Regions from separate parts of the Variovorax sp. UC122_21 genome, predicted to be linked through region 1. Evidence: predicted binding sites of a transcription regulator. Region 1 holds the regulator's gene; the other holds the start of a gene.
What was found. The regulator HrcA, encoded in region 1, represses chaperone genes, less so after heat shock. The targets are predictions, from matches to a motif close to TTAGCACTCNNNNNNNNNGAGTGCTAA.
Positions count from the first base shown of each region.

Region 2: the regulator HrcA is predicted to act here: its motif matches at 2,263-2,289, upstream of ACHMXE_RS36750 (co-chaperone GroES).

Region 1 is NZ_CP172004.1:990,947-994,435, forward strand. It holds partial or broken gene recN (DNA repair protein RecN) at 1-104, opposite strand, end outside; gene ACHMXE_RS16965 (NAD kinase) at 106-1,011, opposite strand; gene hrcA (heat-inducible transcriptional repressor HrcA) at 1,042-2,049, shown strand; tRNA gene ACHMXE_RS16975 (tRNA-Ile) at 2,089-2,165, shown strand; tRNA gene ACHMXE_RS16980 (tRNA-Arg) at 2,235-2,311, shown strand; gene greB (transcription elongation factor GreB) at 2,417-2,992, shown strand; gene ACHMXE_RS16990 (bifunctional (p)ppGpp synthetase/guanosine-3',5'-bis(diphosphate) 3'-pyrophosphohydrolase) at 2,993-3,489, opposite strand, start outside.
Region 2 is NZ_CP172004.1:5,096,420-5,099,908, reverse strand. It holds gene ACHMXE_RS36760 (Lrp/AsnC family transcriptional regulator) at 1-94, shown strand, start outside; gene groL (chaperonin GroEL) at 200-1,852, opposite strand; gene ACHMXE_RS36750 (co-chaperone GroES) at 1,884-2,174, opposite strand; gene ACHMXE_RS36745 (ArsR/SmtB family transcription factor) at 2,381-2,707, shown strand; partial or broken gene ACHMXE_RS36740 (arsenic transporter) at 2,725-3,489, shown strand, end outside.

The sequences.
Region 1 (3,489 bases):
CCCGCGCCGGTTTCGCCGGTCAGCACCGTGAAGCCGCCCGACAGGTCGATCTCGAGGGATCGCACGATCACGAAATCGCGCAGTGCGATGCGTCTGAGCGCCATCTCAGGAGCCTCCTTCGTTCCAATGCAGTTTCTTGCGCAGCGTGTCGAAATAGCTCCAGCCGCGCGGATGCAGGAAGCGCACCCTGAAATCGGAGCGGCGCACCACCACGCGGTCGCCGATCGCGAGCGAGGCCAGCGATTGCATGTCGAAATTCGCGCTGGCATCGCGCCCGCCCACGAGCTCGATCACGATCTCGTCGGCATCGGGCAGCAGCACCGGGCGGTTCGACAGCGTGTGCGGCGCGATCGGCACCAGCACCCAGCCCGGCACCGCCGGATGCAGCAGCGGCCCGCCGGCCGACAGCGCGTAGGCCGTCGAGCCCGTGGGCGACGCGATGATCAGGCCGTCGGCGCGCTGGTTGGCCACGAAATGCTTGCCCACCGAGACCCGCAGCTCGACCATGCCCGAGGTCGCGCCGCGGTTGACCACCACGTCGTTCATCGCGAGCGCATCGAACACCACGGCGCCGTCGCGCATCACCTGCGCGTGCATCAGGCTGCGGTGGTCTTCCTCGTATTCGCCGGCCAGCATCGGGATCAGCGTGGCCTGGTAGTTGTCGAGCGGGATGTCGGTGATGAAGCCGAGCCGGCCTCGGTTGATGCCGATCAGCGGGATGCCGAAGGCCGCGAGCTGCCGGCCGATGCCGAGCATGGTGCCGTCGCCGCCGACCACCAGGCCGAGGTCGCACTGCTGGCCGATCTGCTCGACCGTGAGCGCTTCGTAGCGGTCGCCGGTGGGCAGGGCCTGGGCCGGTTCGCCTTCGCGCGGCTGCTCGACGTAGACCTTGCAGCCCTGCGATTCGAGAAAACTCGCGATGCCTTCCATCACGCTGTCGCGCTCGCCGCACCGGGCTCCGGAAGCCTGGTATTTGCCGATCAGCGCGACGTGACGAAAGGGAGAGGTCATGGCTACAAATTACAACACTAAAATCTTGCAATGCTGGACGACCGCGCCAAGTTGCTGCTCAAGACGCTCGTCGAGCGCTACATCGCCGAAGGCCAGCCTGTCGGCTCGCGAACGCTCTCGCGTTCCTCGGGCCTGGACCTCTCGCCCGCGACCATCCGCAACGTGATGTCGGACCTCGAGTCGCTCGGGCTGATCGCCAGTCCGCACACCTCGGCGGGCCGCGTGCCCACGGCGCGCGGCTACAGGCTTTTCGTGGACACCATGCTCACCGCGCAGCGCGAGCACCTGGCCGCGCCGAGCCTCGCGCCCGACCAGCCGCAGCGCGTGATCGCCAATGCGGCGCACCTGCTGTCGAACCTCTCGCAGTTCGTCGGCGTGGTGATGGCGCCGCGGCGCTCGTCGGTGTTCAAGCAGATCGAGTTCCTGCGCCTGTCGGACCGCCGGCTGCTGGTGATCATCGTCTCGCCCGAAGGCGACGTGCAGAACCGCGTGATCTTTCCCGAGGCCGATTACTCGCAGTCGCAGCTGGTCGAGGCCGCGAACTACATCAACGCCCACTACGCGGGCCTGACGATCGAGCAGGTGCGCGACCGGCTGCAGTCCGAGGTCGACACGCTGCGCGGCGAGATCGCGGCGCTGATGCAGGCGGCCGTGAAGGTCAGTTCTGACGTGCTGAGCGAATCGCAGGAAGACGACGTCGTGATCTCGGGCGAGCGCAACCTGCTCGCGGTCAGCGACTTCTCGAGCGACATGGGGCAGCTGCGCCGCGCCTTCGAGCTGTTCGAGCAGAAGGCGCAGCTGATGCGGCTGCTCGACGTGTCGAGCAAGGCCGAGGGCGTGCGCATCTTCATCGGCGGCGAAAGCCAGGTGGTGCCGGTCGAGGAGCTGTCCATCGTCAGCGCCAACTACGAGGTCGACGGCCAGGTCGTTGGCACGCTGGGCGTGATCGGACCGACGCGCATGCCCTACGAGCGCATGATCCAGATCGTCGATATCACGTCCAAGCTGGTCAGCAACGCGCTGAGCCACCGCAAGTAGCGAGGCACCTTTTCGGCGCGAATAGAATCGAGCCCACGTGGGCCGTTAGCTCAGTTGGTTAGAGCAGCGGACTCATAATCCGTTGGTCGCTGGTTCAAGCCCAGCACGGCCTACCACCCGTATTTTTGAGATTTGTTCCGACGGATCGGGAAGTCTCAAAAATGCATGCTATGATAGCAAGCTGTGCGGCTGTAGCTCAGTTGGATAGAGTACTTGGCTACGAACCAAGGGGTCGTGGGTTCAATTCCTGCCAGCCGCACCACTCTTCAAGGGTCAACTCGGAAACGAGTTGACCCTTTTCTTTTGGGTACGAGGCTCGTCCGCGCGGCGGACGCCACGCTTGTCTTTCGATCTCCGGAGGCGTCGCTTGAACAAGGCATTCACCAAGGAAACCGATTCCGACGCGGACGACGATGGCGCCGACGGCGCCATGCCGCCGCTGCCCGCGGGCGGCAAGAACTACATCACCCCCGCCGGCTATGCGCGGCTGCGCACCGAGCTGCTGCAGCTGATGGACGAGGAGCGGCCCAAGGTGGTCGAGGCCGTGCACTGGGCCGCCAAGAACGGCGACCGCTCGGAGAACGGCGACTACCTCTACGGCAAGAAGCGGCTGCGCGAGATCGACCGCCGCATCCGCTTCCTCACCAAGCGGCTCGAGATCGCCGAGGTGACCGATCCCTCGGTGCACCACGGCAGCGACCAGGTCTTCTTCGGCGCCACGGTGCGCTACGCGGACGAGAACGGCGACGAGCGCAGCGTGACGATCCTCGGCATCGACGAGGCCGACAGCGCGCAGTCGCAGGTCAGCTGGATCTCGCCGATCGCGCGGGCGCTGCTGAAGGCGCGGGAGGGCGATGTGGTCAAGCTCGTCACGCCGGGTGGCACGCACGAGGTCGAGTTGCTGTCGGTCGTCTATCCGGCGCCAGGGCCGGCCGCCGTGTAATCAGGCTGCCGGAACGGTGCGCGCCGCGGACAGCACCGAGGTGGTCCGGCGCACCGAGCGCAGCACCGCATCGAGGTGCGAGCGGTCGCGCACCGCGATCACGAAGCGCAGGTCGGTCGAATCCTGCGGCGTTTCGTCGGCCATCTCGACGTGGGTGATGTCGGCCTCGGCATCGGCCAGCGTGGCGGCCACGCGCGCCAGCACGCCCTTGTCGTTGCGCACGGTGATGATCACGCCGGTCTCGAAGGCGCGCGTCGGCTCGTCGGCCCACTCGACCGCGAAGAAGCGTTCGCTGTCCTTGTGGCGCAGGCGCTGGCCCACGCCGCAGGCCTCGGTGTGCACCACCAGGCCTTCGCCGTGGCCGAGATAGCCCACGATCGGGTCGCCCGGGATCGGCCGGCAGCACAGCGCGAAGCGCACGGAGGAGTTCTCGCTGCCGTCGAGCGTGACCGCGCCCTGCGAGATGGTCTCGTGCGAGATGAAGCGCTCGCGGCTCA
Region 2 (3,489 bases), 2.5 Mb from region 1:
GGCGATCGTGCTGCGCGAGGTCAAGGCCGATGCGCCGCTGCCGATCGACATGGCGTCGACCGCGGCGGGGCCTAGGCGCAGGGCGCGCGGCTGACTGAAGCGGCGCGCCCAAAGAAAAAGGCCGGGGCGAACCCCGGCCTTCTTCGTGTCTGAACGACCCGCCCGTCGAACGCCGAAGCGCTCGCCGGGCGAGAGGCAATTACATGCCCATGCCGCCCATGCCACCCATGCCGCCCATGTCGGGCATGCCGCCGCCGGCAGGAGCGTCGTCCTTCGGAGCGTCAGCCACCATGGCTTCGGTCGTCAGCAGCAGCGAGGCCACCGAAGCGGCGTTCTGCAGCGCGGTGCGGGTCACCTTGGTCGGGTCCAGGATGCCCAGCTCGAGCATGTCGCCGTACGAGTCGTTGGCGGCATTGAAGCCGTAGTTGCCCTTGCCGGCCAGAACCGCGTTGACCACCACCGAGGCTTCGCCGCCGGCGTTGTTCACGATTTCGCGCAGGGGAGCTTCGATGGCCTTCAGGACCAGCTTCACGCCGGCGTCCTGGTCGGCGTTGTCGCCCTTCACGCGGTCGCCCACGGCTTGCTTGGCGCGCAGCAGGGCCACGCCACCACCGGCAACCACGCCTTCTTCCACTGCAGCGCGGGTGGCGTGCAGGGCGTCTTCGACGCGAGCCTTCTTTTCCTTCATTTCGACTTCGGTGGCGGCGCCGACCTTGATCACGGCAACACCGCCGGCCAGCTTGGCCACGCGCTCTTGCAGCTTTTCACGGTCGTAGTCGCTCGTGGCTTCCTCGATCTGCACGCGCACTTGCTTCACGCGGGCTTCGATGTCGGCAGCAGCGCCGGCGCCGTCGATGATGATGGTGTTTTCCTTGCCCACTTCGATGCGCTTGGCCTGGCCCAGGTCGGCCAGCGTCACCTTCTCGAGGGTCAGGCCGACTTCTTCGGCGATGACCTTGCCGCCCGTCAGGATGGCGATGTCTTCGAGCATGGCCTTGCGGCGGTCGCCGAAGCCAGGCGCCTTGACGGCCACGACCTTCAGGATGCCGCGGATCGTGTTCACGACCAGCGTCGCCAGGGCTTCGCCTTCGACTTCTTCGGCAATGATCAGCAGCGGACGACCGGCCTTGGCGACTTGTTCCAGCGTGGGGAGCAGGTCACGGATGTTGCTGATCTTCTTGTCGAACAGCAGCACGAAGGGGTTGTCGAGCAGCGCCGATTGCTTCTCGGGGTTGTTGATGAAGTAGGGCGACAGGTAGCCGCGGTCGAATTGCATGCCTTCGACGACGTCCAGTTCGCTCTCGAGCGACTTGCCGTCTTCGACGGTGATCACGCCTTCCTTGCCGACCTTGTCCATCGCGTCGGCGATGAGCTTGCCGATGGTTTCGTCGCTGTTGGCCGAGATCGAGCCGACTTGCGCGATTTCCTTCGAGGTGGTGGTGGGCTTCGAAGCCTTCTTCAGCTCTTCGACCAGGGCCGTCACGGCCTTGTCGATGCCGCGCTTCAGGTCCATCGGGTTGATGCCGGCGGCCACGTACTTGAAGCCTTCGCGCACGATGGCTTGTGCCAGCACGGTCGCGGTGGTGGTGCCGTCACCGGCGTTGTCCGAAGTCTTGGAAGCCACTTCCTTCACGAGCTGGGCGCCCATGTTCTGGAGCTTGTCCTTGAGTTCGATTTCCTTCGCGACCGACACACCGTCCTTGGTCACGGTGGGGGCGCCGAACGAACGCTCGAGCACCACGTTGCGGCCCTTGGGGCCCAGGGTGACCTTGACCGCGTTGGCCAGGATGTTCACACCCTCGACCATGCGTGCGCGGGCTTCTCCGCCGAAGACGACGTCTTTTGCTGCCATGTTGTATTACTCCGAATAGGGGATGGGTGGATTACTTCTCGACGACCGCGAACAGGTCGTCTTCCTTCATGACCAGCAGTTCGTCGCCGCCGACCTTGACGGTCTGGCCGCTGTACTTGCCGAACAGGACGCGGTCGCCGACCTTGACGGTCAGTGCGGCCAGTTCGCCCTTGTCGTTGCGCTTGCCCGGGCCCACGGCCAGGACTTCACCCTGATCGGGCTTTTCGGCGGCGGCGTCGGGGATGACGATGCCCGAGGCAGTCTTGGTTTCGCTGTCAACACGCTTGACGATCACGCGATCGGCCAAAGGACGAAGTTTCATTGCATCTCCTGGATAAGAAACTGGGTGGTGGTTTTTGTGGGCGCCCATCCCGCAGGACCGGTTGCCCGTCGACTGGAGGCGAGGCTTGTTAGCACTCAACCACAGCGAGTGCTAATCATAAGGGCAATCGCCGGGGTTTCAAGCGCCGGGGCGGGTTGCGCGGGAAGTCGGTTGCCACGATTCAATATTTCAACGATGATTGAAGTATGGAGGAAGAAGCCGTCATCCGCGCCCTCATGGCCCTCGCACAGAGCGTGCGCCTGCGTGTGTTTCGCGCGCTGGTCGTGGCCGGCCCGCAGGGCATGACGCCTGGCGCGCTGACCGAAGCGCTGGGCGTTCCGGCCACGGGCCTGTCGTTCCATCTCAAGGAGCTGGGCCGCGCGGGCCTGGTGTCGCAGGAGCGGCAGGGGCGCCACCTGATCTACCGCGCCTCGTTCGACCAGATGAACGGGCTGCTGGCCTATCTGAGCGAGAACTGCTGCCAGGGGCAGCCTTGCGCGGTCGATGCGCCAGGCGCGTCCTGCGATTGCTGACGGTCGGCGCCATCCTCATGCTCTCGGCTGGTCTCATCTTTCTCGCGACCCTGGTGCTCGTGATCTGGCAGCCGCGCGGCCTCGGCATCGGATGGAGCGCCGCATTGGGCGCGCTGGTGGCCCTGGCGCTCGGCGTGGTGCATCTGGACGACGTCGTGCGGGTCTGGCAGATCGTCTGGAACGCCACAGCCACCTTCATCGCCGTGATCGTCATCAGCCTGCTGCTCGACGAGGCCGGCTTCTTCGAATGGGCCGCGCTGCACGTCGCGCGCTGGGGTGGCGGCAGCGGCGGCCGGCTGTTCGCCTTCATCGTGCTGCTCGGCGCGGCCGTCTCGGCGCTGTTCGCCAACGATGGCGCCGCGCTGATCCTCACGCCGATCGTGATGGCCATGCTGGTGGCGCTGGGCTTCACGCCGGCCACCACCTTGGCCTTCGTGATGGCGGCGGGCTTCATCGCCGACACCGCGAGCCTGCCGCTGATCGTCTCGAACCTCGTCAACATCGTCTCGGCCGACTTCTTCGGGATCGGCTTCAACGCCTATGCGGCGGTGATGGTGCCGGTCAATCTCGCGGCAGTGGCGGCCAGCCTGCTGGCCTTGCTGCTTTATTTTCCGTCGCGACATTCCCCGCGCGCTACGACGCCAGCCGCTTGAAGCGCCCGGCCGATGCCATTCGCGACCCGGCCACCTTCCGCGCGGGCTGGGTCGTGCTGGCGCTGCTGCTCGTCGGCTTCTTCGGCCTCGAGCCGCTGGGCGTGCCGGTCAGCGCCGTCGCGGCCGTCA